DNA from 4 places in the Vibrio coralinecrosis genome. Region 1 is predicted to be linked to each of the others. Evidence: predicted binding sites of a transcription regulator. Region 1 holds the regulator's gene; each other region holds the start of a gene.
What was found. The regulator MetJ, encoded in region 1, represses methionine synthesis genes. The targets are predictions, from matches to a motif close to TTAGACNTNTANANGTCTAA.

Region 1 (7,902 bases):
GACCAATTTCGGGGACCAACACCAATGCTTGCTGCCCTTTCTCTAGTACTGGCTTAATAAGATTTAGGTAAACTTCCGTTTTCCCTGACCCAGTGACACCTTCTAGTAGAAAGCAGCCAAATCCACTTAAGCTATTGACGGTTGCAATCGCCACAGCCTGTTCTTCATTAAGCTTTGGCTTATCAACATCCGCCTCCACCTGCTGGCTCCAATCGCGAATTTCTGGTTTTCGTTCAACTGACTCAATCCAACCTTTCTCATTTAATCCCTTAAGGACACTGGTACTGATCTCCTCATCAAGAAAATGCTGGTGTGGTACAGGACCAACTTCTAACCTATGCATCACTTTGGCTCGCTTCACAGTTAAACCAGAACCAAGCATTAACTGCTCACGACCAGAAGCGGTTAAACGCCATTCCACCAGCGAAGCAAAATCCGCTTTTTTTCCCTTACGTAACGCACTGGGCATAGCATTGAATAGCGTTTCGCCAAGCGGATAATGATAGAACTGGCTACACCACTGCAGCAACTCATAGAGGCTATCTGGCCAGACAGGCTGAGAGTCCAACACCTGTTTCAGCGGTTTGAGTTTATCAATGCTAAATTCTGATTGATTAACAAGCGCAGTCACCACCCCCACCAAAGTCTGGGGGCCAAAAGGCACAGACACACGTCCACCAATAACAGGGAATAGGTGAGCGGGGATCTGATAGTCAAATTGTTTGTCGAGCGGTACAGGCAAGGCTACTCGGGCAATCGTCGGTCGCATATAAGCTTAAATACAATCAAAGGTACCCAATTAGTCTAAGGGAAAAGCGCTAAACGGGGAAGCAACGACATCATGAACTTCAGTTCTGCGATGATTCAACCTCATAGGCGAAAAAAGTAGCAACTTTATTGGTAAATCGGTTGATCCCAGAGAACGTATTCATTACTATATCGCGCCTTAGTGATATGGCTTGCTTTTGAGCAGCGGTATCCAAAGTGACATTTTATTAACTACGTGTGGTGTCCGGCTTAGAATCGGATAGCGACACGGCCTATTACAGAGGTTCTCCCATGAAAGCTGGTATCCACCCAGAATACAAAGCAGTTAAAGCAACTTGTTCTTGCGGTAACTCTTTCGAGTTCAACTCAACTCTAACTAAAGAGTCAATCCACCTAGACGTATGTGACAAATGTCACCCATTCTACACTGGTAAGCAGCGTATCGTTGATACTGGCGGCCGTGTAGATCGCTTCAACAAGCGTTTCGGTGCTCTTTCTTCTAAGAAATAATTTCTTTTTAGATGAAGAGAAAAGGACGCTACGGCGTCCTTTTTTGTTATCTGCTTTTGCCCCAACCCATTCAGAATAATCTCTTCCACTGTTTGATATTCGCTAGCCATATCTCTACCCATCTGGTCTTATCTCCAGTGATTTAGCACATTTTATTGCTTTAGCTCGCATTCTGACCTAGGCAGCTTGACTTAGTTACTCTAGAATGGATTTCCCCTATCCTAATTATTATTAACGAGTACCTACACCTATGTCCGATGACAATCGCCAAGAACTATCCCCTGAAGAACAATTCCGTCAGCAAGCGCTGGATTACCATGCTTACCCAACAGCAGGTAAAATTTCGGTGGAGCTGACAACACCAGCCGAAACGGCAGGTGATCTGGCGTTAGCGTACAGCCCAGGCGTGGCTGAGCCTGTACGTGAAATTGCACAGAATGCAGATAATGTCTACAAGTACACCTCTAAAGGTAACATGGTGGCGGTTATCTCTAACGGAACAGCAATTCTTGGTCTTGGTAACTTAGGTCCACTGGCATCAAAGCCAGTCATGGAAGGTAAAGCTCTTTTGTTCAAACGCTTTGCAGGTTTGGACTCTATCGACATTGAAGTCAAACACCGCACAATCGAAGAATTTGTCGATACGGTTGCCAACATTGCCGATACGTTTGGCGGTATCAACCTTGAAGACATTAAAGCCCCAGATTGTTTTGAAATTGAAAAGCAATTAATCGAGCGCTGTGATGTGCCGGTTTTTCACGATGACCAACACGGTACAGCGATCGTAACCGCAGCCGGGATGCTTAACGCAATTGAACTGCAAGGCAAAAAGCTAGAAGACGCGACGATTGTCTGTCTTGGCGCAGGCGCTGCTGCAGTAGCTTGTATGGAGCTACTGATCAAATGTGGTGCGATGCGCGAGAAAATCTACATGCTTGACCGCAAAGGCGTTATCCACACTCGCCGTGATGATCTCAACGAATACAAGCAGCTATTTGCGAATAACACTGACAAGCGTACGCTGGAAGATGTTATTGAAGGCGCAGACCTGTTCTTAGGCGTATCTGGCCCGAACTTGCTCGCTCCTGAAGCTCTCAAACTGATGGCTGACAAACCTGTTGTCTTTGCGTGTTCAAACCCAGATCCGGAAATCAAGCCAGAGCTGGCACATGAAGTCCGTGATGATTTAATCATGGGTACAGGTCGCAGCGACTACCCGAACCAAGTAAACAACGTGTTGTGCTTCCCATTCATCTTCCGCGGTGCTCTCGATGTTCGTGCTAGCGAAATCAACGATGAAATGAAACTCGCTGCGGTGGACGCCATTCGTGAACTGGCGAAAGAAGAAGTTCCAGCGGAAGTACTGAAAGCCGCAGGTGTGGATAAGCTGGAATTTGGCCCTGACTACATTATTCCTAAGCCAATGGACTCCCGCCTATTACCGCGTGTTGCAAAAGCGGTTGCTCTAGCGGCAGTGGAATCAGGTGTAGCTCGTATTGAGATGCCAGAGAATTACATGGAAGCGTAAGCGTTTCTCTCTGAAACAAAAAACCGCTGAATATTCAGCGGTTTTTTTGTATTTAGCGAAATAAAAATAAGGTGTGCAGCTGGTGATTACTCTTCATCATACGCTTCGAATTCAATCCCCATCTCAGTCATGAGTTTTTTCACTTCCGCGGGAATATCATCTGGGCGATCTTTACGTAAATCTTCATCAGTAGGTAGTGGCTGGCCTGTATAAGCATGCAAAAACGCTTCACAAAGCAGTTCACTGTTGGTCGCATGGCGCAGGTTATTAATCTGACGACGGGTTCGCTCATCAGTTAAAACCTTCAATACTTTCAATGGAATAGAAACCGTAATCTTCTTTACTTGTTCACTTTTCTTTCCATGTTCAGCATACGGACTAATGTATTCGCCGTTCCAATCTGCCATTGCGCACCTTTATGATTCATTATGTATAAAATTAGAAAGCGTAATTTTAGCGGGATTTATGGCCACAAGCAAAGACATATAGACGTCTAGAAGTGTTGACGTCTTTAAAAATGAGAAGTAAAGTGAAGAGACATACGATTGGAATAACATATATCTAACATCCGGCAAACAGGTATAGTGTAATCTCCAGCCAAGTCACTACAGTTCGAAAGGAAACACTTATGAGCGCCCGTAAACCAGCCACAATCGCGGTACGTACTGGTATCGAGTCAGACACTCAGCATCACGCCGTTGTGCCACCTATTTACCTCTCGACTAACTACGGTTTTCCCGCCTTTGGCGAAGTGCCAAAATATGACTACACTCGCTCGGGTAACCCAAACCGTGGCTTGTTAGAAAAAGCTCTGTATGAGCTGGAGTCTGGTAAAGGTGCGGTAGTAACCAACTGTGGAACCTCTGCATTGAACTTATGGGTCTCTGCATTTCTTGGCCCAGATGATCTGATCGTCGCACCACACGATTGCTACGGCGGTACGTACCGTTTGTTTAATACCCGCGCTCAAAAAGGTGATTTCAAGGTCCAGTTTGTCGATCAGTCCGATCAAAAAGCCTTGGACGAGGCTATTGCAAAAAAACCTAAACTGATTCTGTTAGAAACACCGTCTAACCCTTTGGTCCGCGTAGTCGACATTGCCGCGGTATGTGAAAAAGCCCGTCAGGTTGGTGCACTGGTCGGCGTCGACAATACCTTTTTGACACCTGTGTTCCAAAAGCCTCTCGAACTCGGCGCTGACTTCGTCATTCACTCGACAACCAAGTACATTAATGGTCATTCTGATGTCATCGGTGGCGTGGTGATCACTAAAACTGAGCAGCATGCTGAAGATCTTGCTTGGTGGGGCAACTGTATCGGCGCAACAGGCACACCATTCGATAGCTACATGACATTACGCGGTATTCGCACCTTGGGCGCACGCATGAAAGTACATGAAGAAAGCTCAGCGCACATTCTCAATTACCTACAGTCTCAGTCTCTGGTAGGTAATATCTATCACCCTAGCTTGCCGGATCACCCTGGTCATGAGATTGCGAAAAAGCAGCAGTCTGGATTTGGCTCCATGCTTAGCTTTGAGTTTGCAGGCAGCTTTGAGCAGCTCAAACACTTTGTTGGTCAGCTAGAACTCTTCTCACTCGCTGAATCACTTGGCGGCGTAGAAAGCCTGATTTGCCACCCAGCGTCGATGACACACCGAGCAATGGGAGAAGCGGCACTAGCTGAAGCTGGTGTGTCCCAACAATTACTACGCCTTTCAGTTGGTCTAGAAGACGCTGACGACCTGATTGCAGACCTTGAGCAGGCATTTCATAAAACCAAGGAGGCGTTGTCATGAGTCAGCAACGTCAATTGCATAAATTTGGCGGCAGTAGCCTTGCGGATCCAGAATGTTACCGCCGCGTCGTCAACATACTCAAAGAGTATTCAGACAAAGAAGATTTGATTGTTGTCTCTGCTGCGGGTAAAACCACCAACCGTTTGATCGAATTTCTCGACGCATTAAGCAAAGATGGCCGCCTCGCGCATGAGGCATTGCAAACGTTGCGTCAGTTTCAAACCCAGCTGGTTGAGGAACTACTCCAAGGAGAGACTCAACAACAGTTGATCGCAACACTCAACGATGAATTCAGTACACTGGGTGAGCTAACAGCTCCGTTAACTAGCGCCGAGCGCGCAGCCGTATTAGGTCACGGAGAAGTGTGGTCTTCACGACTACTGGCAGCATTACTGAATCAAAATGACCTACAGGCTGTCGCTCAGGACGCAAGAGCCTTCCTACGTGCCGAAGCAGGCACACAACCTGAAGTTGACCGAGGCACCTCCTATCCGCTGATCAAGGAAGTGCTCGCTCAACACGCCCATCACCGCGTTGTGATCACAGGTTTTATGGCACAGGATGAGCAAAGCCATACCGTTCTGCTTGGTCGTAATGGTTCAGATTACTCCGCCACTGTCATTGGTGCACTAGCCGAAGTAAAACGCGTGACCATCTGGAGTGATGTTGCCGGTGTCTACAGCGCAGACCCTCGTTTAGTTTCGGATGCTTGCCTGTTGCCATTACTTCGCCTTGACGAAGCCAGTGAATTAGCCCGGCTTGCAGCGCCCGTTTTACACAGTCGTACTTTACAGCCTGTTGCACAAAGTGCGATGGATTTGCACCTACGTTGTAGCTATGACCCCGAAGCTGGATCAACTCGAATCGAACGTGTTCTTGCATCAGGCCGCGGTGCTAAAATTATCTCCTCGTTAAAAGAAGTACTGCTTATTCAACTCAACTTTGCCTCTGGGCATGACTTCAAACGCCTTGAACAGGAAACCTTGGCAAGTTTGAAACGAGCACAGCTAGAACCCTTAACCTACGAGGTTCAGGAAGATCAGCAAACCCTACGCCTCGCCTACACTGCCGAGATTGCAGGTGGTGCGCTCGAATATCTGCAAGATGCGGCGATAGAAGCAGAAATTAAGCTCAAAGAAGGCTACTCCCTGATTGCGGCTGTCGGCGCAGGCGTGACGAAAAATGCGAGCCATTGCTATGGTTTTTATCAGAAGCTCAAAGCTGCACCTATCGAGTTCATATCAGAATCCCAATCTGGTTTGAGCTTAGTCGCTGTACTGCGCAGTACGGATACTTCTGTTCTGGTTAAGTCAATCCATAGCCAGTTATTTCAAGCTCAAAAACGTGTCGGCATTGCTCTATGTGGTAAAGGCAACATTGGATCGAGCTGGCTCGAACTGTTCGCCGAACAAAAAGCTGAACTGGAAAAGCGTCGCGGCATGAACTTTGAACTGGTTGCCGTTGTTGGCAGCCAAAATTATTGGTTCAATCCTGAAGGGATTGATGCCAGTACCGTCAGCGATCACTATGAAGAAGAGGCCGTTGAATACCAAGGTAATGAGTGGGTAAGAAAGCTCGGCGCCATCCAAGGTTACGATGACGTAGTCGTACTTGATGTGACGGCAAGCCCACAGCTGGCAGAACGTTACCTAGAGATTGCAGAACAAGGCATGCACCTTATCTCGGCGAATAAGGTCGCCGGCTCTGCGTCCAGCAGTTATTATCATCAAGTGCAAGATGCCTTTGCCAAGATAAACCGCTACTGGCTGTACAATGCAACAGTCGGGGCAGGTTTACCCATTAATCATACCGTCAAAGATCTACGTGAGAGTGGTGATGATATTCATGCCCTATCCGGAATTTTTTCCGGCACGTTATCTTGGTTATTCCAACAATATGATGGCAGTGTCCCTTTTGCTGAGCTGGTGGATCTCGCTTGGCAGCAGGGGTTAACTGAACCCGATCCGCGTAGCGATCTCGACGGTTCCGATGTTATGCGAAAATTGGTTATCCTTGCTCGTGAGGCAGGACTCGACCTCGAGCCTGAAGCCGTCAAAGTCGAAAGCCTAGTTCCCTCTGAACTCGCAGAGTTATCTCTCGATGACTTCCTCGATAATAGCCAACTATTAAGTGAGCTATTAGCTGAACGTTTAGAAAAAGCTCAGCGTGAAGATAAAGTACTTCGTTATGTTGCTAGGTTGGAAAAGAACGGTTCTGCAACCGTGGGAGTTGAGGCACTTAGCAAAGAACATGTATTAGCTAACTTGCTGCCATGTGACAACATCTTTGCCATCGAAAGTAAATGGTACAAGGATAACCCTCTAGTCATTCGCGGCCCGGGCGCTGGTCGAGAAGTAACCGCAGGTGCGATTCAGTCCGATCTCAACTTACTTTCCAGCTTCTTATAATCGACTTTAGCGCAGCCCTCAGCTGCGCTTTTTCTTTCCCGCACAACTATTCACCTTTCAAGTTGAAAGCGTCTAATATTTAACTTGAGAAAAATTCATAATCGTATTGTTGACTTTAAATCGTATTCAATACATCCTGTGGACATATAGACGTCTAAACGTCGATTTGAGGAATTTGAGTTTTCGTGGTCTTGGTTACCACATGGAGAGAGTAAGATGGGATACACACACGCAGGCCATATTGATGCCTTAAATCAAAATATCGCCGAGCTTTCTGACAACATCAATGTGTCATTTGAGTTTTTTCCACCAAGCAGTGAAAAAATGGAAGAAACATTGTGGAACTCTGTCCATCGCCTCAAAACACTAAAACCTAAGTTCGTTTCTGTTACATACGGAGCCAACTCGGGTGAACGTGACCGCACTCACTCCATCATTAAAGAAATCAAGGCAGAAACCGGCCTAATCGCCGCTCCTCACCTAACGTGTATTGACGCGTCACGCGAAGAGTTAGTTCGCATTGCGGATGATTACTGGGCAAATGGTATTGAGAGCATTGTCGCCCTTCGTGGTGACATCCCACCGGGTGGCGGTAAGCCAGAAATGTACGCCTCCGATCTGGTAGAACTGCTGAAAGAGCGTCATGACTTTGATATTTCCGTCGCTGCTTTCCCAGAAGTGCATCCTGAAGCAAAAAGTGCTCAAGCCGATTTGCTCAACTTAAAACGCAAAGTGGACGCGGGAGCAAACCGTGCTATCACTCAGTTTTTCTTTGACGTCGAAAGCTACCTACGTTTTCGTGATCGCTGTGTTGCAGCGGGTATCGACGTTGAAATCGTACCAGGTATTTTGCCGGTTTCTAACTTTAAGCAAGCGTCACGCTTTGCCGC
Region 2 (7,902 bases), 1.3 Mb from region 1:
CCTAACTTTAGATGTGGTGAAGCAAAGTCAGAAAACAGAGCTTCATATGGTGGTTGCTGATACAGGTATAGGGATAAGTTCGGAAAAGCAATCAGTGATTTTTGACCCTTTTGCTCAAGCGGAAAACGATACCACGCGTCGATTTGGTGGAACGGGCTTAGGCTTGTCTATTACACGTGATTTGGTCAAAGCAATGAAGGGGACGATTGACTTAAACAGTACCGTCGAAGAGGGTAGCCAGTTTACGGTGATCGTTCCTATTGAATTGAAAACTGTACAAGTTCGTCAGACTCATGAGAAGCAGGAACAGCTCCCAGAGTTCGACGGATCAGGCCTGAGTGTTCTTATTGCGGAAGACACGAGAGTCAACGCCTTGGTTTTAGGTAAATTCCTTAAAAACAAAGGGTTTGAATATGAAGTGGTTGAGAATGGTGAATTGGCTGTGGAAAGAGTGCAAAATCAACATTTCGATTGTGTCTTAATGGATAACCATATGCCAGTGATGGATGGGTTGAAGGCAACCAAAGCGATTGTTGAACTAGGCTTAACGTCCCCTCCAGTGATCATTGGTTGTACTGCTGACGCATTTGAACAAACAAGAGAGCGAATGATCTCTGCAGGCTGTGCAGATGTCATTACCAAACCTATCAGTTCAGACAAACTGGATGAAGTATTTCACGCAACGCTTAAAACTTTGGAAGAAAAAGCGATGCGCGAAGCATGATTGATCACTTTGAGTTGTACATCTTTTCGAAATTTTTCGGGTTCCAGCCAATCATATAGCGATCACCAATTTTGAGTACGGGCAAAGAACGAGCGCCGATCGCATCAAGCTCTTTGCGACCGCGTTGCATTTTGGCGTTAGTTAACCTGTAGGCGTACCCTTTTTCATCTAAGTATCGCTGGGCATCTTTACAGTGCGGGCATTTATCCTTCACATATAGGACAAGTCTTTTCATCGTAAATTCCTAATCTTGCTTTGCAGCAGAGTGTAATGAAAAGACAGTGAATGGCAAGTGTGATTCGGGTAGACTGGCACACCTTGTTCTTTGCACTGATATTTACGCTATGAATCCAGTTCGTCGTTACATCCAAGGTTATCCAGAACATATTATTAATCCAGTGACAGAATTGTTGGAAACAGGACAGTTGCAGAAATGGTTTAAGCGTCGTTATCCGGAAAATCACGAGATTAAAAGCGAGAAAGCGCTGTTTGAGTACACAATGGCGATAAAAAATCGCTATATGAAAAAAACATCGCCCATCAGTAAGGTGGTATACGACAATAAGATTCACCTTATCAACAATGCGTTAGGGCTACATACTTACGTCGCTAAAGTGCACGGCGGTAAAATTAAATCCAAAAATGAAATCCGCATCGCCAGTGTGTTTAGAAATGCCCCTGAACCTTTGCTGAGAATGCTTGTGGTTCATGAGCTTGCACACCTGAAAGAAAAAGACCATAACAAAGCGTTTTACCAACTTTGCTGCCATATGGAACCTGACTATCACCAACTTGAGCTCGATGCTCGATTATTTATGATATATACCGAGACGGTAGAGAAAACGAATAAGTAAACTGATTTATGATTGAGCAGAACAAGCGAACAAGCCCGAAATACACAGGCAAGCCGTCAGGAGAAATGAAAGTCACGGTTTTAAAAGGAAAAGCGGGATTACACCAGCGTAATCTGCATCGAGGTCGCTACGATTTTTCTCAATTAGTGAAAGTGACCCCAGAGTTGAAAAGGCATGTTGTTAAAAATCCGAAAGGTGAGGCGTCCATTAACTTCTCTGATCCTGTTGCCGTCAAATTACTCAACAAAGCCTTACTGGTTCATCATTACGGCATTGTCTTTTGGGATATTCCCGAGGGTTATCTGTGTCCGCCAATTCCCGGTCGTGCCGACTATATCCACCGCTTAGCCGAGTTGCTAGTGCAAGATAACAAGCAGATAAACCACGAAAAAGTCAGGGCACTGGATGTCGGAGTAGGGGCAAATTGTATTTATCCTATCATCGCAGCAACGCAGTACCGATGGCAGTACGTAGGCTCTGATATTGATCCGGTTTCTATTGAGAACGCCAATCAGATTGTTGAAAGTAATGCTGAACTCAAACCACTAATAGAGTGCCGTTTGCAAACACAAAGTCGGTATTTCTTTAAAGGTATCATTCAAAGCGATGAGTATTTTGAGTTAACAACTTGTAACCCGCCATTTCACAGATCCTTACAGGAAGCGCAACAAGGTACGGAACGTAAAATTAACAACCTCAACCGCAGTAAGCAGCAACGTGGCTTATACAGAGAAAAAGAGAAATACAAAGCATCACCTATACTTAACTTTGGTGGCCAAAATGCGGAACTTTGGTGCCCTGGAGGTGAAGCGGCCTTTATCAAGAACCTTGCGTTTGAAAGCCGTGACTTTGCGAAACAAGTATTGTGGTTTTCTACTTTGATTTCCAAAAAAGAGAACGTACGTTGGATGCGCAAGAACCTCGCTAAAGTTGGTGCGAAAGAGGTACAAATAGTTGAAATGAGTCAAGGGCACAAAGTGAGCCGGTTTATGGCATGGACGTTTCAAACGCCAGCTGAAAGACAAGGCTGGTACAACTCAAAACAGTAACCAAAGGAGGGCATATGGATGTCGAAATTTATATGCCTTGTGAGCCTGAATGGTTTTGCGATGGTTTACTTATTCTCTTTGCCTTCCTGTTTATTGTTGGGCTTTTGGTCTTTGTATTTATCGTTTATAGAGAGTACCTCAAAATCCAGCGAGCTTCTCGGATAAAACGCCGGCGTAGTACCCCTTTATCACACCGAAAGAAACGCTAAGTATGCTTCAATACTATGGTCTGGGGTTGATTGTTTTTTGGCTCTGCTCTAACTTCATGAGCAAGCGGAGCGAAACATCTCGTACGCCAAATTCTTGGTGAAACGAGTTGATTCGCTGTCGGGCAATGGCCAATTTTCCATGCTCAATTTCAAGCTTTGCCAAGTTTAGTATTGATTGTGCTCGCTTGGGATCGTGTGCTATCGCTCTTTTGAAGTATGTCATTGCCTGTATGGTTTGTTCAGCCTTAAGCGAACAAAAAGCGGCACTTTCGTAGCTCGCTGCGACATTGAGGTAATCAGGCTGTTGAATGGCCTTGTCAAACATAGTCTGCGCTGCGTTATAGCGGGATTGTTTGCAAAGAAAACTACCGTAGTCATGCAGTATCTGCCCATTACTAGGTTGGCTACGAATGGCTTTCTGGTACATCTCATTCGCTCGTTCGTACTCAGACACATAATCCAAATAATGAGCCATAGCCAGTTGCGCGCGGAAATAGTTCGGTGAATGTACAAGAGCCTTATGTAGATTCTCTCGTGCTTTGACCCGCTCCCCACGTTGTAAATAACTTATCCCCAATGCGATTCGAGCATCCGCTTGATGGTTTTTCGCTGAGGTCGATAAAGGGTTTTTGACGGTGACACAAGCTGATAGTAATAGGCTGGCGAAAAGAAATAGAAAGCGCATAGTATGGCAAAGAGAAGGACCTTCTTTTGAATGTATTACGTTGTTTGTCCGGTCACATCAAAATAGGCGTAATCATGCGGCCGATTTAGCAACAACGGCTGAAAATAAAGGGAACAGAGTGTGAAAAAACAAGTCATCGGTGCAGCGGCCTTGAGCTTTTTAGTCGGGCTGTCTATTAAATCGTCTATCGCATCTGAGTTAGACATGAACACTCAGTATGTGGACAGTGGTGTGGCGTATGTTAAGCAGGGTAACCATGCTAGTCACTATAGGCTGATTTTTATTCATGGATCCCCGGGAATAAAGAAGGCTATGAAGCTTACTTGAAAGACACTTGGTTATTAGCCAATGCTGAATTGGTTTCAATTGATCGTTTGGGGTACGGTCAGTCTCCTAACCAGCTTATTGCCAATTTAGACGGACAATCCCTATCCATTAAACCTTTTCTTGCTGAAGACAAAGTTAATATTCTGGTTGGTCATTCTCTAGGTGGGCCTATTGCACTAAATCTCGCACTGATGTTTCCGAATTTGGTTCACGGAATGGTATTGATTGCGCCAGCATTTGACCCAACACATGAAGCACCTAAGTGGTACAACAAGCTGGCAGATACGTGGCTGGTTAGTCTTTTTCTTACTGACAGCTGGAGGAAGTCAAATGGAGAAATGTTGCCTCTTGCTGGAGAGCTTGAAAAGCTCAGTGCTAAGGATTGGAGTCCATTGGATTCAGTGCCCGTGACTTTGATTCACGGTGATGAAGATAATATCGCAGCGCCTGAGAATTCGACTTTTGCTATTGAGCGCCTATCTGGAAAAGATAAGAGGTTGGTGGAAGTTAAGGGTGAGGGGCATTTTATCCTTTGGCAAAATGCCCCTAAAGTTATCAACGAAATCAAACAACTAATCCACGCTTTAGGCCTTAATCATCCTTTGTGAAATTGGCTTCACTAAATTGATCTAAGTCGTAAGGAGTTTGTTGGTATACGCAGTAGTTGAGCCAGTTCGAAAATAGCAAATGACCGTGACTGCGCCAGCTTGCGATGGGTTTGTTATCTGGATTGTTGTTCGGATAGTAGTTCACAGGAATAGCGGGTTCCATTCCTTCGCCGAGATCACGGATATACTCATTGTGAAGCGTAAATGCATCATATTCAGGATGACCCGTCACGAAGACATTTCGCTTGTCTTTCGTCGCGGCTAAATACACTCCTGCGATATCAGAAGTCGCCAGCACATCCAAATCGGTATGCTCAGCGAGATACTCGGGTGAGAAGTCTGCGTATCGTGAGTGGGGAGCTAAGAAAGTATCATCAAAGCCACGCAATACAGGATGGTACGGTTGATGTATCTGATGGTGGTAGACACCAGAAAGTTTCTCTTTCCGAGTGCGCTTGGGTAGGTCATAAAGCAGTTTCAAACCTGCTTGAGCAGCCCAACACACGTATAATGTCGAGGTTACGTGCTCTTTCGCCCAACTCATGATGGCTTGTAAGTGCTCCCAATAGATTACGTCTTCGAATTGAACCAGTCCTAATGGGGCTCCTGTAATGATCAGACCATCGAAATTACGCCCTTTGACCATCTCAAACTGACGATAGAAGTTATCCAAGTGCTCCGTGGGTGTGTTCTTGCTTGGTCTATCATCGATACGTAGCAGCTCAATGTCTACTTGAAGCGGGCTATTAGAAAGTAAGCGAAGAAACTGAGTCTCAGTTTCTATCTTCTTCGGCATTAGGTTGAGGATCAATACTTTTAGGGGACGAATTTCCTGCGTAGACGCTCGAGATTCGGGCATTATGAAGATATTTTCCTGACGTAATACATCACTAGCAGGTAATTGGTCGGGGATCTTAATCGGCACAGCTTTCTCCCTAAGTTTTTTGGACGTCTATACATCCAAACTTAACTCAAACCTAATGAGATGTCGATAGCATTGTTATGCTTATTTGCGGTAAAATTTGTGCCTCATTAGTCGAACTATTCATTTCAATGACGCTAAAGCTGACCATTATTCGTGGGTTGCCTGGTTCCGGGAAAAGTACTCTAGCTCGGACACTGGGTGTGAATCATTATGAAGCGGATATGTACTTCATTGATGCTCAAGGTGATTACATTTTCAGACCAGAAGATATCTCGAAGGCGCATGATTGGTGCAAAACAATGACGCGTGAAAGCTTGCTTCAGAAGCAAAGTGTGGTGGTATCTAATACTTTTGTCATGAGATGGGAGATCATACCCTACTACAAAATGGCGCAACAGTATGGCGCGGTGTTTGAAATCATCGAATGTAAGCAAGACTATGGCAATATTCACGGTGTTCCTGAAAGCACTATCCTAGAGATGAAAAAACGGTGGCAAGAATGGCGAAGAGAACCGCTGTAATAGAAATGACCTCTTACGGCGTCTATAGCCAGTGGGATTCAAAATCTAAGCACTTACCTAAAATTCAAGACTTCACAACTAACATTCCTGCCGATCAGGATATAGAGTTTGGTTTTATTGTGAATATCAAAAAAGCCAAAGGTCAGGTGATTGAATATTGCATTGACCATCCGGGGGTTCTGGGTAAAAAGGGCCAGATATTAGATCCGTTTACTGGGGACATGCATGTCGGGAGTAATGACTGGGATTTTTATCTTGGGGATACCATTCAGCTTTTAGACCCTATCAATGGTTATGATTCCAACATTGGTAAATGGCGTATGACCATTGAATTAAATGGCAAAGTGGTTGCGGATAAGACCTTCGATGTTTACAGCCGAGATGAAGGAGAATTCTGGAAAAGACGAGGGTTTTAGGCTGTTCCTGTCACTATAGCCAAGATTGTTTAAGTGTCTCTAACTTCAAGGGTTTGGAAAAGTAGTAACCTTGCAGATAAGATACCTTCATTTCGGCTAAATATTTGACTTGCTCGGGCTCTTCGACGCCTTCTGCAATTATTTTTACACCCAGGCGATGGCCAAGTTCAATAATCGTGTTTAGTACAGTGGCATTAACGGTTTCTAAACCAATAGTATCAACAAAGCATTTATCGATTTTCAAATAATCAAACTGAGTGCTCTGGATGACTGAGAGAGCTGTGTGACCGGTACCAAAGTCATCAATCGAGATGAGAACGCCGCTCTTTCTCAGCTCGGCAAGCGCATCTCGCCCTTTGTCATCAAGTATCTGTCTTTCGGTGACCTCAACTACAAGGCGAATCCCAACCTGTCTAAAGCGGATAGCATAGTGACATAGAGTTGATATATTTTGTGGCTGATGTAGATAGGAGGGAGGAACATTAATACCTAGATGAACATGACGGAATGCAGGTTCTGAACTGAAATCCTCTAATGCCACTTCCAATACATAATCAGTAATAGCATCTATGATATTTTCTTGCTCAGCCAGTGGTATAAATAAGTCTGGGCGAACCAAACCTAGTTTAGGGTGTTGCCAGCGAATAAGTGCCTCAAAACCACTCAGTTTCTGACTGTCGTCAGCGTCAACAATAGGTTGATAAACGAGGAATAACTCTTTTCTTTTTAAGCCTTTTTTGAGGTCATCGACGAGGCTGTCACGGCTTTTTAGACGCGAAAGAACAATATATAAAGCCATTGAAATGAGAAAAGAAATTGGAATGCTGCTTAATGCAGAATAAACAACACGTCGATGAATAAATTCGGAGCTCGCTTCAGTCATTAAAGAAAAACCATACTTTGGAGAGGTAGTAATGTAATGAAGAGTATCCGATGTAAAATCTTTTTCTGCAGGGTAGACTTTTTGACCAAACTTAGCCGTAATAAAACTCAGCTTATCATTTTCAATGTTAGTTAGCCTTGTAAGAAGGTAGTTATTGTCAACGATAGCAAAGGCACCACTATTTACGATATTCGGCTCTCTATTCACCACGACCATCGTTCTTTGTTTTGGGTCTTGGTTAATATCGAAAAGAAAGGCGCCAGATTTAGCCGTACCATTTTTAAAGGCATAGTTTAAGTCGGTATAAACTTCCCCACGCTTTGAGGAGCAAATAGCGATGCCGTCTTGAATGATGATGAGTTCTCTTAAGGAACTCTCAAACAGGAGATCTTCACGAATAGCGTCACAACTCTCAGGATGCTTCATTGCTTTAGCATTTTTTTCTTGGAGCTCAGTGATGACATCTTCAATTCTATCTTGAAAATTTAAGGCGATGGTTTTCAAGCTATCCGTAATTCCATAATACGCAACGTATTGTGAAACAGGAAAAACAATGCAAAGTGGAATTAAAATGTAAGCAAGCAGTGATTTAAGTTCTAGTGTTAGAGTTGATACGCTTTGATTCATTTTAATTATTCTATCCAGTTAACTTATTTGATATTAATATATATTGCCGCATAAAAATGTCGAACTGTCCGCAA
Region 3 (7,902 bases), 580 kb from region 1:
CGTGGTGTGACTGCGTACCTTTTGTATAATGGGTCAGCGACTTATATTCAGTAGCAAGGTTAACCATCTAGGGGAGCCGTAGAGAAATCGAGTCTTAACTGGGCGTCGAGTTGCTGGATATAGACCCGAAACCAGGTGATCTAGCCATGGGCAGGTTGAAGGTTGAGTAACATCAACTGGAGGACCGAACCGACTAATGTTGAAAAATTAGCGGATGACTTGTGGCTAGGGGTGAAAGGCCAATCAAACCTGGAGATAGCTGGTTCTCCCCGAAATCTATTTAGGTAGAGCCTCGGACGAATACTACTGGGGGTAGAGCACTGTTAAGGCTAGGGGGTCATCCCGACTTACCAACCCTTTGCAAACTCCGAATACCAGTAAGTACTATCCGGGAGACACACGGCGGGTGCTAACGTCCGTCGTGGAGAGGGAAACAACCCAGACCGCCAGCTAAGGTCCCAAATTACAGCTAAGTGGGAAACGATGTGGGAAGGCTTAGACAGCTAGGATGTTGGCTTAGAAGCAGCCATCATTTAAAGAAAGCGTAATAGCTCACTAGTCGAGTCGGCCTGCGCGGAAGATGTAACGGGGCTAAGCTGTAAACCGAAGCTGCGGCAATGCATTTTATGTATTGGGTAGGGGAGCGTTCTGTAAGCCGTTGAAGGTGAGTTGTAAAGCTTGCTGGAGGTATCAGAAGTGCGAATGCTGACATGAGTAACGATAATGGGGGTGAAAAACCTCCACGCCGGAAGACCAAGGGTTCCTGTCCAACGTTAATCGGGGCAGGGTAAGTCGACCCCTAAGGCGAGGCCGAAAGGCGTAGTCGATGGGAAACGGGTTAATATTCCCGTACTTCTTACAATTGCGATGGGGGGACGGAGAAGGCTAGGTGGGCCTGGCGACGGTTGTCCAGGTTCAAGTGCGTAGGCTTGAGAGTTAGGTAAATCCGGCTCTCTTTAAGGCTGAGACACGATGTCGAGCATCTACGGATGTGAAGTCATTGATGCCATGCTTCCAGGAAAAGCCTCTAAGCTTCAGATTGTAAGGAATCGTACCCCAAACCGACACAGGTGGTCGGGTAGAGAATACCAAGGCGCTTGAGAGAACTCGGGTGAAGGAACTAGGCAAAATGGTACCGTAACTTCGGGAGAAGGTACGCTCTTGACGGTGAAGTCCCTTGCGGATGGAGCTATTGAGAGTCGCAGATACCAGGTGGCTGCAACTGTTTATTAAAAACACAGCACTGTGCAAAATCGTAAGATGACGTATACGGTGTGACGCCTGCCCGGTGCCGGAAGGTTAATTGATGGGGTTAGACGTAAGTCGAAGCTCTTGATCGAAGCCCCGGTAAACGGCGGCCGTAACTATAACGGTCCTAAGGTAGCGAAATTCCTTGTCGGGTAAGTTCCGACCTGCACGAATGGCGTAATGATGGCCACGCTGTCTCCACCCGAGACTCAGTGAAATTGAAATCGCTGTGAAGATGCAGTGTACCCGCGGCTAGACGGAAAGACCCCGTGAACCTTTACTACAGCTTGGCACTGAACATTGACCCTACATGTGTAGGATAGGTGGGAGGCTTTGAAACCGGTACGCCAGTATCGGTGGAGCCGTCCTTGAAATACCACCCTTGTAGTGTTGATGTTCTAACTTAGACCCGTTATCCGGGTTGAGGACAGTGCCTGGTGGGTAGTTTGACTGGGGCGGTCTCCTCCCAAAGAGTAACGGAGGAGCACGAAGGTGGGCTAATCACGGTTGGACATCGTGAGGTTAGTGCAATGGCATAAGCCCGCTTGACTGCGAGAATGACAATTCGAGCAGGTGCGAAAGCAGGTCATAGTGATCCGGTGGTTCTGTATGGAAGGGCCATCGCTCAACGGATAAAAGGTACTCCGGGGATAACAGGCTGATACCGCCCAAGAGTTCATATCGACGGCGGTGTTTGGCACCTCGATGTCGGCTCATCACATCCTGGGGCTGAAGTCGGTCCCAAGGGTATGGCTGTTCGCCATTTAAAGTGGTACGCGAGCTGGGTTTAGAACGTCGTGAGACAGTTCGGTCCCTATCTGCCGTGGGCGTTGGAAGATTGAAGGGGGCTGCTCCTAGTACGAGAGGACCGGAGTGGACGAACCTCTGGTGTTCGGGTTGTCATGCCAATGGCATTGCCCGGTAGCTAAGTTCGGAATCGATAACCGCTGAAAGCATCTAAGCGGGAAGCGAGCCCTGAGATGAGTCTTCCCTGACCCCTTGAGGGTCCTAAAGGGTTGTTCGAGACTAGAACGTTGATAGGCAGGGTGTGTAAGCGTTGTGAGGCGTTGAGCTAACCTGTACTAATTGCCCGTGAGGCTTAACCATACAACACCCAAAGGGTTTTGATGGACTCAAAGCAAGAACAGATTGAATGTGTAAATACAGAACTTAAAAACAGCTTTCCGAATTATTCGATTTGCAAGCAAATCTCACCCTAAAGGGCCGCACTAAAGTGCGTTTGAATTTGCGAGCAAATTGATAAAGAATTTGCTTGGCGACCATAGCATTGTGGACCCACCTGACTCCATGCCGAACTCAGAAGTGAAACGCAATAGCGCCGATGGTAGTGTGGGGTTTCCCCATGTGAGAGTAGGACATCGCCAGGCTTTAAATTTAGACTTAGAGTCTAACCAGTGCGGAGCGGTAGTTCAGTTGGTTAGAATACCGGCCTGTCACGCCGGGGGTCGCGGGTTCGAGTCCCGTCCGCTCCGCCATTTATTCAGAAAAAGCCCTAACAGAAATGTTAGGGCTTTTTCGTATTTGCGGTATTATTTTTGGTCTATGACCAAAGAGCCGCACTTTACTGCAAGTCCAGTAGCTCTATTCCAGACCTTAGCAGAAATGCTGAGGTCTTTTTTGTGTGTTGAGTTACATGTTTTTCGGCCAACCACCATTCAGAATGTTCGAAGCCAACTCTCTATAAATAGCCCCTCTACCTACACAGAAAAGCATACCTGACTTGGCTTTGTTATTGGGTTGCTAGCGTCTTTGGAGAATGTTTACGTAGAGATTGGCCTGTTGATGACTATCTTGAACGTATGATCATTAACCAGAAAATCTAAGAGATAACACTTTGCCATTCTTTTGATTCTCGGTCTTGAAGATGAACAAGTGACCATCTCCAAGTGCTCGTTGTTTGTAACGAATAACAAAAAGCCGCTCATAGAGAGCGGCTTTGAAATGATTAATGGGATTAGATTACTCTGTATCGGATGACTCAGCTGCTTTTGGTTCAGGCTGAATTTCTTTTTCTGCCTGTTTAGCTTTTTCTATCATAGGAGTAATGGTCGAACCTTGAACGAGGATCGAGAATACTACGACAGAATAAGTCATGACTAGGATGATTTCTTTTACATCAATCAGCTTGTCTTGAATAACCCAGATACCCGATGGAATTGACAGTGCCATTGCCAGTGCAAGACCACCTCGCAAGCCTCCCCAAGTTAATATTTTCACTGACCAAGGGTTGTATTTACGATGTCTTTTGAACCCTAGGTAAGAACAAAAGACGCTGAGGTATCGTGCTGCTAAAACGAGTGGTATAGAGAAGGCCATTAAAATCCAGTCTTCTTTATGAAATTCGAACAGCAGCATCGACATACCGATGAGCAAGAATAGAACGCCATTGAGAAACTCATCCACTAGTTCCCAGAAGTGATCGAGATGATCTTCACTTTCTTTAGAGAATCCAATAAATCTGGTCCAGTTACCGATCATAATGCCTGATACCACCATGGCTAATGGGCCTGAAACATGCAATACCTCTGCAAATGCGTACCCTGCGGTTGGAATGCCAATAGTAAGCAACAGCTCCATCGAGTGATCATCGGTTGCGCTGATAAGGTAGTGAAACAGCAGTCCCAGAGCAAATCCGTAGACGATACCACCGATGGCTTCTTGAGCAAATAACATAGTGACGCTACCTAAGGTTGGCGTTTCCGTGCCAAAGGCGATAGTGAACAAAGTGACAAATATGACTAAGCCAAAACCATCGTTAAATAGAGATTCCCCTTCTATCTGAGTTGAAATTCTCTCTGGTGCATCGAGCTTCTTAACAATAGCCAAAACAGCGATTGGGTCGGTTGGGGAGATTAGGGCGCCAAATAGCAGACAATAAACTAAATCAAACTGCACCCCGATAAACTGACAGAATCCATATAGAACAAAGCCGATGAAAAAGGTAGAGAAGAGAGTTGCACCAAGTGCGAGGACGGTAATCTCCCATTTTTGGTCCTTGAGATGAGGAAGCTTAATTCCCAAACCACCTGCAAATAGTAGAAAGCCTAAGATCCCTTTCAGCAAAAAATCTTCGAAGTTAATGCTAGACATGGTCTTCGAAGCAATTTCTGTTAGATGGAACCAGTTGTTTTGGCCAGCAATAAGGATAACAAGAGATAACACCATTGAACCTGCAGTAATGGCAATAGTGGTTTGCATTTTACCTATCTTGCTGTTTACAAAAGCAATTAGCATTGCTGCTGCAGATAGAAAACAGAGAGTGTAGTAGACCGACATTGGGTTCTCAGCATGTAACAAATTATGAATGAGAATTTTCATCTCGACATGATTAAATAGCAAACACTTTTTTGTCATGTCGAGGTGATTAATTTACTCTTTTAGACGTCTAGACTCCTCTTTTATGTGTGATAGGATGGAAAGATAATGAAAGGAATGAGGCTGTACTGTGGGAAGTAACGTAAGGCAACAGATCGAAGCTCAATTAAGAAAGCGTATCCTATTAATTGATGGTGGTATGGGCACCATGATCCAGGGCTACAAACTTGAAGAGCCAGACTACCGAGGTGAGCGTTTCGCTGATTGGCATTGTGACCTTAAAGGCAATAATGACCTTCTGGTTCTGACACAGCCCAAATTGATTAAAGATATTCATGCTGAGTACTTAGAAGCTGGCGCAGATATCCTTGAGACCAACACGTTTAACGCAACGACCATCGCAATGGCTGACTATGATATGGAAAGCCTGAGTGAAGAAATCAACTTTGAAGCCGCGAGGCTAGCTCGCGAAGTGGCAGACGAGTGGACGTTAAAAACACCAGATAGACCACGCTATGTGGCGGGTGTTCTTGGCCCAACTAACCGTACATGTTCGATTTCCCCAGATGTGAACGATCCAGGCTATCGCAACGTTACGTTTGATGAATTAGTTAAGGCGTATTCCGAATCGACGCGCGCCTTAATTAAAGGTGGCTCAGACCTCATTCTTATTGAAACTATTTTTGATACGCTGAATGCCAAGGCCTGTGCCTTTGCTGTCGACAGTGTTTTCGAAGAGCTGGGTGTTAAGCTTCCTATCATGATTTCGGGAACCATCACTGATGCCTCAGGACGAACGCTTTCTGGCCAAACGACAGAAGCGTTTTACAATTCTTTACGTCATGTTCAGCCACTGTCTTTTGGACTTAACTGTGCTTTAGGCCCAGATGAGCTTCGGCCGTACGTAGAAGAAATGTCACGCATCTCTGAGAGTTTCGTCTCAGCACACCCCAATGCGGGTCTGCCAAATGCATTTGGTGAATATGACCTTTCGCCCGAAGATATGGCCGTACATGTAAAAGAGTGGGCTGAGAGTGGTTTCCTCAACTTAATCGGTGGTTGTTGCGGCACGACTCCTGAGCATATCCGCCAGATGGCTCAAGCTGTCGAAGGCGTGACGCCTCGTGCACTCCCCGATCTTCACGTAGCTTGTCGCTTATCAGGCCTTGAGCCTCTGTCAATTGAAAAAGAAACACTGTTCGTCAATGTGGGTGAACGTACTAATGTAACAGGTTCTGCCCGCTTTAAACGTCTGATCAAAGAAGAACTCTATGATGAAGCGCTTGAAGTGGCTCGCCAGCAAGTTGAGAACGGCGCTCAGATTATCGATATCAATATGGATGAGGGCATGTTGGATGCCGAGGCATGCATGGTACGCTTCCTCAATTTGTGTGCGTCTGAGCCAGAAATTTCCAAAGTTCCCATTATGGTTGATTCCTCAAAATGGGAAGTGATTGAAGCCGGACTGAAATGCATTCAGGGTAAAGGCATTGTTAACTCTATCTCGCTCAAAGAAGGCAAAGAGAAGTTTGTCGAACAAGCTAAGCTAATCCGCCGCTATGGTGCTGCTGTTATTGTTATGGCATTCGATGAAGTCGGACAAGCAGAAACACGTGAACGCAAGCTTGAAATCTGTACCAATGCCTATCGTATCTTGGTAGATGAAGTCGGTTTCCCTCCTGAAGATATTATCTTTGACCCAAATATCTTTGCTGTAGCAACAGGTATAGAAGAGCACAATAACTATGCGGTTGACTTTATTGAGGCAGTTGCCGATATAAAACGTGATTTGCCACATGCAATGATCTCCGGTGGTGTGTCTAACGTTTCTTTCTCTTTCCGCGGTAACAACTACGTTCGTGAAGCGATCCATGCTGTTTTCCTTTACCACTGTTTCAAAAACGGTATGGATATGGGAATTGTGAATGCGGGTCAGCTAGAAATTTACGACAACGTACCTGAAAAACTACGTGAAGCTGTGGAAGATGTTGTTCTCAACCGCCGTGATGACGCGACAGAGCGACTGCTTGATATTGCTGCCGAATACGCAGATAAAGGGGTAGGGAAGGAAGAAGATGCTTCAGCACTTGAGTGGCGGACATGGCCAGTCGAAAAACGCCTAGAACATGCTTTAGTCAAAGGCATCACCGAGTTCATCGTTGAAGATACGGAAGAAGCCCGTCTTAATGCATCCAAGCCACTTGAAGTTATCGAAGGGCCTTTGATGGATGGAATGAATGTGGTTGGAGATCTCTTCGGTGAAGGCAAAATGTTCCTTCCTCAGGTGGTGAAATCGGCACGTGTAATGAAGCAGGCTGTAGCGCATTTAGAGCCGTTCATTAACAAGGAAAAACAAGCGGGTTCTTCAAACGGTAAGATCCTACTGGCAACAGTGAAAGGGGATGTTCACGATATTGGTAAGAACATTGTCGGGGTCGTTTTGCAGTGTAATAACTACGAAATCATCGATCTTGGCGTGATGGTGCCGTGTGAAAAGATCCTTAAAGTCGCTAAAGAAGAAAATGTCGATATCATCGGTTTGTCTGGACTTATCACACCATCACTGGATGAAATGGTTCATGTGGCTAAGGAAATGGAACGTCTTGATTTCGACTTGCCACTTCTAATTGGTGGTGCGACAACATCGAAAGCTCACACTGCGGTTAAGATTGAGCAAAACTACCAACACCCAGTGGTGTATGTAAATAATGCTTCCAGAGCCGTTGGTGTGTGTACCTCACTTCTTTCTGATGAACTACGTCCCGCTTTTGTCGAGAAGCTAGACGCGGATTACGTACGCGTTCGCGATCAGCACAACCGTAAGAAACCTCGCACTAAGCCCATTACTCTGGAACAGGCGAGAGATAATAAGGTGGCGATTGACTGGGAAAACTATACCCCTCCAGCCCCAGCTAAACCAGGTGTGCATGTATTTGATGATTTTGATATAGCAACATTACGTGAATACATCGACTGGACGCCATTCTTTATGACTTGGTCTTTAGTGGGTAAGTACCCAGCCATTCTTGAGCACGAGGAGGTAGGGGAAGAAGCGAAGCAGTTGTTTGCTGATGCCAACGCTTTATTGGATAGAGTTGAGAAAGAGGGGCTGTTGAAAGCTCGTGGTATGTGTGCACTCTTCCCTGCTGCTAGTGTTGGTGATGACATTGAAGTGTACCACGACGAATCACGTACGGAAGTAGTGAAAGTCCTGCATAACCTTCGCCAGCAGACAGAGAAGCCTAAAGGCTATAATTACTGTCTCTCTGATTACATCGCACCCAAATCTTCAGGTAAGAAAGACTGGATTGGCGCATT
Region 4 (7,902 bases), 970 kb from region 1:
CGGAAACGATCAATGTTTTGCCTGTTATTGAATCACATCATTGCGTGGGCATTATTAGCAGAGCTGCAATGAATTTGCATTTGACGCCGAATATGGGAACAGATCATGAGACCAGTAAAGAGCACACGATGTGGCATAAGTCTGCTCACCGTATAATGTCTGCACCGGAATCACTACTGTCTTGGCATACACCATTAATGGAATTGGAAGACTTAATGGCAAGATCACCGCTGCCCTGGGTGCTGGTTGATGATGAATCACGATTCAAAGGTATCGTCGAACATGAAAGAGTTATGCAGTATTTATTGAGTTGTAAATCTAAGCCTTAGACGAGTTTATTTAGGGATGAGCTTTGCAAATTTTTAAATATGAATCGCTGGTGGAATTGGCCTTAGCAAGTCTGTTATTATCCGCACCCATCAGAAATTACAGCGATATCAGACATCATGGTTCAGCAATTGTTAGCAGTGTTTGCTCCTATGCTTTTAGGTGCTCAATTCATTTTGACGCTCATTTTGGTCAAGGGTGATATCTGCCCGGGTCAGAGAGGCCGTATTCATAAGGTCCTTCCTGTGCTCGCAATTATGTGGCTGGCTGTTGCTTCATTGAAAATTGAAGCCATGATGATTGTATTTGCCATTGCATACTTCTACTCTCAAGTTCAAACCAAAAAAACGCGAGTACAAGGGCCAATGTGGGTTATGTACCTTGCTAATGGTTTGGCACTTGCCTATGTTGCGATTGGTATTGGAGAGCAATCCGATCTTGCGGCTAGCCTGAGTGTGTTTATTCAAATCATACTTTTAGGTGCGCTGTTTGCTCACTTGCTCCTCACCGTAGCGAGAACGCGTTTACAAGCTTTTCACCGTATTCTGCCGGTGACTGGTGTGCTTTCAGCAATGCTGATGAGTTTAGCGATTTTGCTTAAAGCCTTTGGCCTAGATGAAGCCATTCTTGCTCAAGCTACTCAGCCACTATTGATTGGGTTTGCACTGCTCATTACTTCGGTTCTTATCTGGTGTTGGCACATCATTATGTCAAAGACGGTACATAAGGCTCAGTTGGCGATTGCATTATTAAGTCTTATCTCGGCAATGACGTTCAATCAAGGCTTGTTTGTTCTTTAGAAGAGAAATCGCTCACTGTTAATTTGAAGATTTGACGCTACGCTTGATATAGATGGTCAACACAGGAGCGTGGTTATGGATATGACTCATGTAGGTCGGTTAGACAGTGCGATTTTACTTGGCATTGTTAATGAAAAGCTGAGACTCGAGTGTGATAGCTTTGAAGAACTCGTGACCATGTATGAAATGGATGTCGAAACAGTGGTGGGGAAATTGGATATATTGGGTTATCAATATGATCCGCTCACCAATCAGTTTAAATCTTACGATAGATAGAATGAAACAGGAGGCTGATGCCTCCTTTTTTATACCGTTTTTATCCCTTCTAAATGGCTTTTTGATTGTTGTCTGGCAGTATTAAAAAAGGCTTGAAGGTAGCGTTTGTCTTTGTCTGAATTTCGTGTTGCAGCGAACAGACGTCGCCACAACCCATCGCCAAAAGAGAGACTGGTAATCAAGCCTTGACGGGAGAACTCGCTTATTGCCCAGTTAGGTAAAGCGGCTACTCCTAAACCGGCAGACACCATTTGTACTAGCATCAGTGTGTTGTCTGCTTGTTTCCATTTGGCGGGCTCAATGCCTGCGGGCTGTAGAAAGTGTTTCACCACGTCAAGTCGGTTCTTTTGAACTGGGTAGGACAACATGGTCTCATTGGCTAAATCTTCCGGCTCAATAGAGGTTTTTGATGCCAGTGGGTGGGTAGTTGCGGTAACTAAGCGCATTTCAAAATCAAAGAGAGGCTCATAATGGACTTCTGATCTTGGTTGAATATCAGAGGTGATCACCAAGTCCAACTCGCCATTCATCAGCGCCGGTAGAGGCTCAAAACCAAATCCAGATGAGAAATCTAGAGTTACACTTGGCCAAGCCACTTGATATTCTCTTAGCGCAGGCATTAGCCACTGAAAACAGGAGTGGCATTCGATAGCCATATGCAAACGTCCGTTAACGTCCTCTTTCAAACTGGCTAATTCATTTTCCGCTCTGGCAATGCGTGGTAGCACTTCATCTGCCAAGCTAAGAAGGATTTCGCCTTCAGAGGTAAATCTCACAGGACGAGTCTTACGCAGAAAAAGCTGACCACCAATACGAGCTTCTAGATCTTTTATTTGATGAGACAGGGCTGACTGAGTCAGATGTAGCGTTGTTGCAGTGGCAGTCAAAGAGCCAGTGTCCCGCAATGTGGCTAATGTTTTCAGATGCTTAATCTCAATCATGAAATCCCTTCAATCTTGCTCGCTGATGATGAATATAACTAACTTACCTGTGTTTTATAGGCATGTAAACATCTAGACGTCTAAAAAGACATTAATGATTGAATTCGTTAGTTGAGCTAATTCGCTGTCGTGGACATGAAGTTTTCTAATAAACAGCTTGAATAATTGGAGGTTGTTCATTCATGTCTTAATCGAGATAGTTTAGCCATCTAGACGCCTTACTGTTGTTTAGGCAGTACAGGCCTAATTGCTTTAATAATCAAGAAGGATTAGAAATATGGCGACGACGACTCATATCCTAGGCTACCCAAGAATCGGCGAAAAGCGTGAATTGAAATTTGCACTGGAGAAATATTGGCGAGGAGAAATTAACCAAGCTGAGCTCAAAGCAGTGGGGGCCCAGCTTCGAAAGAAAAATTGGCAAGTACAATCTGAGGCCGAACTGAGCTTTGTTACCGCAGGTGATTTTGCATGGTATGACCATGTTCTGACCACGACCTTATTACTAGGGCATGTTCCTAAACGTCACCGAGAAGGGGAGTCTGATTTGGATACCTTGTTCAAAGTTGGACGTGGTCAGTCTCAGGCAAATTGTTGCTGTAGCGGATCTGCGGCGTCGGATATGACCAAATGGTTTAACACCAATTATCATTACATCGTACCTGAGTTTAGTCGGGATGATAGCTTTGAAGTTAGCTGGCCTCAACTGTTTGAGGAAGTTAATGAGGCTATCAAAGCGGGACAAAATGTGAAACCTGTTCTGTTAGGTCCGTTGAGCTATCTCTACCTTGGTAAAGAAGTGGAACAAGGGTTTGATCGCTTGACGCTGTTACCACGTCTTCTTACCGCTTATCAAAACATTCTAGCCAAATTAGCAGGCCAAGGTGTTGAGTGGGTGCAGATCGACGAACCTATTCTATCACTAGAGTTGGAGGCACCTTGGCTTGATGCATTCAAGCTTGCTTATCAGGTCATTCGTGGCGAGGTGAAAATACTGCTAACGACCTACTTTGATTCAGTGGAAGACACATTGGACAAGATTGTCGAATTAGAGATCGATGGTTTGCATGTTGACCTGTCAGAAGCCCCAGAACAGTTAAGTGAAGTCATTTCTCGATTACCGAAAGAGTGGGTGTTTTCGGCAGGCGTTATTAATGGGCGCAATGTTTGGCGGGCGGATCTAAGCGCGCAGCTTGCACGGCTTCAGCCTGTGAAAAAGCGTCTGGGCGATAGGTTATGGGTTGCGAGCTCGTGTTCATTGCTTCATAGCCCTGTGGATCTGGATCTTGAACCTGAGTTGACCGAAGAAGTACGCAGTTGGTTTGCTTTTGCAAAGCAAAAAGTGGCCGAAGTGGCCTTATTAGGCAGAGCCTTGGATGGTGATCATCAGGCTATTTTAGCGTGCGATACATACAGTGCTTCAATTCAGGCTCGTAAGAATGCCGTCCACGTCAACAAGCCTCAAGTTCAGCAGCGTCTTAATCAGATAACAAAAGCTTGGTCTGATCGCAGTGTACCTTATGAGGAGCGCGCTCAGTATCAAAATGCGGTATTAGGTTTGCCATTGTTCCCCACAACGACGATTGGTTCTTTTCCACAAACGAATGAAATACGAGTTCAGCGTAGTGCTTACCGTAGCGGCCAGCTATCGGAATCAGACTATTTGACAGCCTTGAAAGGTCACATCGAAGATGCGGTAAAACGCCAGGAAGCACTGGACCTTGATGTACTGGTGCATGGTGAGGCCGAACGTAACGACATGGTGGAATATTTTGCCGAGAACTTAGCAGGGTTTCAAACCACCAAATTTGGCTGGGTACAGAGCTACGGCTCACGATGCGTTAAACCAGCGATAGTCGTTGCGGATATCGAGCGCGAAAAACCCATTACAGTTGAATGGTCGACATATGCCCAGTCACTCACTTCTAAGCAAATGAAAGGGATGTTGACAGGACCAGTGACAATTCTTTGTTGGACATTCCCTCGTGAGGATATCAGTCGCAAAGAAATAACCAATCAATTGGCGCTAGCATTGCGTGATGAAGTGTCTGCTCTGCAAGAGGCAGGTATCAATATTATCCAGATTGATGAGCCGGCTATTCGAGAAGGCTTGCCACTTAAAAAACGTGATCATGCCGAATATTTAGAGTGGGCGGTAGCGGCATTCAAGATCGCTGCAGCCAGTGCCAAGCCCGAGACACAAATCCATACACATATGTGCTATTCAGAGTTTAATGAGATTATTGATTCCGTGGCTGAATTAGATGCGGATGTGATTACGATAGAAACTTCTCGCTCAAATATGGAGTTACTAAAAGCGTTTGAGGAGTTTGACTATCCTAATGAAATTGGCCCTGGCGTTTACGACATTCACTCTCCAAATATCCCAACTGAAGAGTGGATTGAAGGCCTGTTGTACAAGGCCGCTGATAAGATACCGGCAAACCGTTTGTGGGTGAATCCAGATTGCGGTTTGAAGACACGAGACTGGGCAGAAACCGAAGCGTCACTGGCTAACATGGTTTCGGCGGCGAAAAAGCTACGAGTGGCATTTGCTTAATACACCAAAGATGAGATGCCGGCTTTATGTCGGCATTTTTATGTGTGTATCTATACATAATTAAAATAAATAATTTACAGCTTTTTCATTGGCTTAGGGAGTTTATTCTCACGCGTTACTGGTATTTTTTTCATGATTACCCTTAATTATCTATCTTATTGTTTGATGTAAAAAAACTGACTTAGAACTGTAAAACAGAGTTTCTAAAGTGTCGCACTTTTCAATGTGGCGTTGAACAGTTCAAGCCACTTTTAGCCTTTCTTCGGATGAACAATGAAGATCAAGTTTAAATATTCTTCAGTAGCAGTCATGCTGATGCTGGCCTTGTCAGGCTGCGATGACTCTTCTGATAACGACACAGTTAATGGTGACAACAATTTCGGAGTCAACATTATTACCCCGCCCGATGATATTGAAGAGCAGTTTTTACCAATAGATCCACCAGTCGTTGATGGAACTACTGGAGCTGAGCCTGACTCTACCGAGATCTCTGATTACAACGAGTATCAAATTAACTCGGATTTGAAGCTGACCCGTGGTGAACTGAACCACACTAAAGGCTCATCTATCATGTCAATGGAGTTCTTAACCGGAAACGGTTTAGATCTTTTACCGCTAGAGCGCTCAACGGGTCAGTTCACTATGGAATCGACCACCGAGTCAGCCAACAGTGAACTGGAAAAAGGCATCAATGTTATCGGCGCGGTAAATGGAGATTTTTTCGACATTTATGATGGGTGGAACCTAGGTATTTTTACCCGTGATGGAGTGAACTACACCGGTTGGGACACCAATAGTGAAGCCGCCATTGTGATCAAACATGATGGTCAGGTAGACATTGTCGAATCTTCCCCTTATTTCGAGCTGGTTTGGGCTTTAAATGGTGGTGAGTTTGAGCGCGTAAAAGGGGTTCACTATTTCGATAAAGCTGAACATATAAGTAAAATTTATACGTCAGAAACCCCAGATAAGGGCTCAATTTCGATTTACCCAGGCGATAGTTACCGCGGCACAGTCGATCTCTCTAGTATGACTGGTGCTTTGGTCAAACCTGAGGTAAACGGCATCACTGTGGTGGCAAACAGCGATGATTCGGCACAAGTGCAGTTTGCTCCTTTAGCGGGTGAAATCACTGAGATTATTCAAGGGGATAGTAGTTATGTGATCCCTTCTGGCTACGCGCTAGTGGCTTACGATGCTGGAAAAACAGATTTGGCAATAGGTGATAAATTCGAGGCTAAATTTATCACCGAAGACTCGGATTGGGCTGATGTAAAGCACGCTATCGGTGCCGGCAACCATGCACACTTGCTTGTTAAAGAGGGCGAGCTTTCTGATGGTGCTATCGATGATCCAAGCGATATCAATAGTCGTACCGCATTTGGTATTAAGGCAGATGGATCCTCTTTCTTTCTTACGGTGGATAAACCTGTTGGTTCTAATGGCGATGGCATTAGTTTGAAGAAGCTGGGTCAAATCATGCTGGGTTATGGCGCAGTGAAAGCGGTTAACCTAGATGGTGGCGGCTCGACCACTATGGTGGCGAAGATGCCTGGGCAGAAACAAAATCATGTGATTAATGTCCCTGCTGATGGCAGTGAGCGTGAAGTTGCCAATAAACTGGCACTGACTTTAGATAAAGATCAAGCGACTTATCCTGATGATGTGGCGATTTATCCAAAAACTATGACCATTTTGGCTGGTGCTGAATATGAGAGCTTTATGGCGATTGGCTACGATGGCTCCACGCTTGCTGGAAATGAGGTCGATAAAGAGTTTGGTATTAGCTCAATCGATATCGGTCGAATAAATATTGATTCAGGTGCATTTAAAGCGTCTGACAAAGCGGCTGAAGGTTATGTCGGTGTTAATGTCGGTGAGCTGCAAGGCTTTGCTCAAGTTGAAGTGGTAGACAGTGTTGATTCTCTCATCTTCGATTTGGAGGAAGTGACTGTGGATGCGGGCGGTGAAGTGACGCTCCTCCCGACTCTTATTGCTAACGATGAACAGGTAACCTATACACCTGACCAACTTGAATATCAGCTAAGTAGTGATGAGTTTGGCTATATTGACCCAGAGACTGGGGTTTTCCATGCCAAAGATGTTCAAGGCGCGGAAGTTGAAGCGACGGTTAAATATCAAGACCAGCAAGCCTCTGTACTGATTAAGATAGGTGTACCACCTGAGGTGGTGGATGACTTTGAGTCTGGGGTTGATACTTATGTAGCTAGTGGTTCTAGACATTTGGAAGTTAACATTGAGCCAGAAAGTGAAAATGTCTTTGATGGTAGCTCTGCATTAAAGTTAAGCTGGATAACAGACCCAGCACAGCCAGGCACGTTTGGTGCTTATGTGGTAGATGATCTGCAACGAGAACTTAGCGGTTATCCTCAAGCATTTGGTGTGAATGTTTATATTCCCGAAGAGCTGGCTGGAAAAGAGTGGTGGGTGCGCGGCAAGCTTGTCGATAAAAATGGCTCTGACGTAGCCATCGATTACAATAATGAAGGTGATAGTTTGCCCGAGAAAGGCTGGCACTTTATGCAAGCGCCAGTACCTGAAGGCTTTACTCCTCCATTTAAAATGAGTGAACCATTCCGTTTCTTGGTGTTGGAAACAGCCAATCGCATTGATTCGCACGTTATTCTTGATAACTTCACGACCATTTATAGCAGTGATACCGACCTGAATGGCCCAAGTGTGACCGTGACACCAGCAGACCAAGAGACGGTCGACAGCCAAGATGTTTCGATTCGTCTGCAGTTATTTGACGACTCAGAAGTGGATTTCGAGCGCACCGAACTGATCCTAGATGGCGAAGATGTCAGTGGCTCACTGCAAAGCAATGGCATTGATGCGGTATGGTTTGATGCGAGCGGTTTGTCTGATGGTTGGCACAAGGTCGAATATCGTGCTTACGATAAGAATGGCAACGTTTCTGCAGGGGACACACTATTTAATGTGGTGACCGATCAATCTCGAGTGTATGTTGAATCTG

Region 2: the regulator MetJ is predicted to act here: its motif matches at 5,401-5,420, upstream of metA (homoserine O-acetyltransferase MetA).
Region 3: the regulator MetJ is predicted to act here: its motif matches at 4,647-4,666, upstream of metH (methionine synthase).
Region 4: the regulator MetJ is predicted to act here: its motif matches at 2,409-2,428, upstream of metE (5-methyltetrahydropteroyltriglutamate--homocysteine S-methyltransferase).

What each region holds. Positions count from the first base shown of each region.
Region 1 covers NZ_CP024627.1:206,174-214,075, reverse strand. The annotation lists gene priA (primosomal protein N') at 1-769, opposite strand, end outside; gene rpmE (50S ribosomal protein L31) at 1,060-1,278, shown strand; gene CTT30_RS00990 (malic enzyme-like NAD(P)-binding protein) at 1,529-2,806, shown strand; gene metJ (met regulon transcriptional regulator MetJ) at 2,893-3,213, opposite strand; gene CTT30_RS00980 (O-succinylhomoserine (thiol)-lyase) at 3,435-4,604, shown strand; gene metL (bifunctional aspartate kinase/homoserine dehydrogenase II) at 4,601-7,012, shown strand; gene metF (methylenetetrahydrofolate reductase) at 7,229-7,902, shown strand, end outside.
Region 2 covers NZ_CP024627.1:1,487,337-1,495,238, forward strand. The annotation lists gene CTT30_RS07175 (PAS domain-containing hybrid sensor histidine kinase/response regulator) at 1-724, shown strand, start outside; gene CTT30_RS07180 (glutaredoxin family protein) at 729-959, opposite strand; gene CTT30_RS07185 (M48 metallopeptidase family protein) at 1,069-1,578, shown strand; gene rlmF (23S rRNA (adenine(1618)-N(6))-methyltransferase RlmF) at 1,587-2,627, shown strand; gene CTT30_RS07195 (hypothetical protein) at 2,642-2,836, shown strand; gene pilW (type IV pilus biogenesis/stability protein PilW) at 2,850-3,521, opposite strand; gene CTT30_RS07205 (alpha/beta fold hydrolase) at 3,845-4,456, shown strand; gene metA (homoserine O-acetyltransferase MetA) at 4,440-5,381, opposite strand; gene CTT30_RS07215 (ATP-binding protein) at 5,510-5,902, shown strand; gene CTT30_RS07220 (DUF3859 domain-containing protein) at 5,881-6,318, shown strand; gene CTT30_RS07225 (EAL domain-containing protein) at 6,332-7,828, opposite strand.
Region 3 covers NZ_CP024627.1:2,932,856-2,940,757, reverse strand. The annotation lists rRNA gene CTT30_RS13820 (23S ribosomal RNA) at 1-2,355, shown strand, start outside; rRNA gene rrf (5S ribosomal RNA) at 2,521-2,636, shown strand; tRNA gene CTT30_RS13810 (tRNA-Asp) at 2,668-2,744, shown strand; gene CTT30_RS13805 (cation:proton antiporter) at 3,229-4,587, opposite strand; gene metH (methionine synthase) at 4,715-7,902, shown strand, end outside.
Region 4 covers NZ_CP024627.1:1,179,445-1,187,346, forward strand. The annotation lists gene CTT30_RS05385 (EAL domain-containing protein) at 1-329, shown strand, start outside; gene CTT30_RS05390 (HI_1241 family integral membrane domain) at 447-1,127, shown strand; gene CTT30_RS05395 (DUF4250 domain-containing protein) at 1,203-1,403, shown strand; gene metR (HTH-type transcriptional regulator MetR) at 1,433-2,344, opposite strand; gene metE (5-methyltetrahydropteroyltriglutamate--homocysteine S-methyltransferase) at 2,622-4,904, shown strand; gene CTT30_RS05410 (phosphodiester glycosidase family protein) at 5,178-7,902, shown strand, end outside.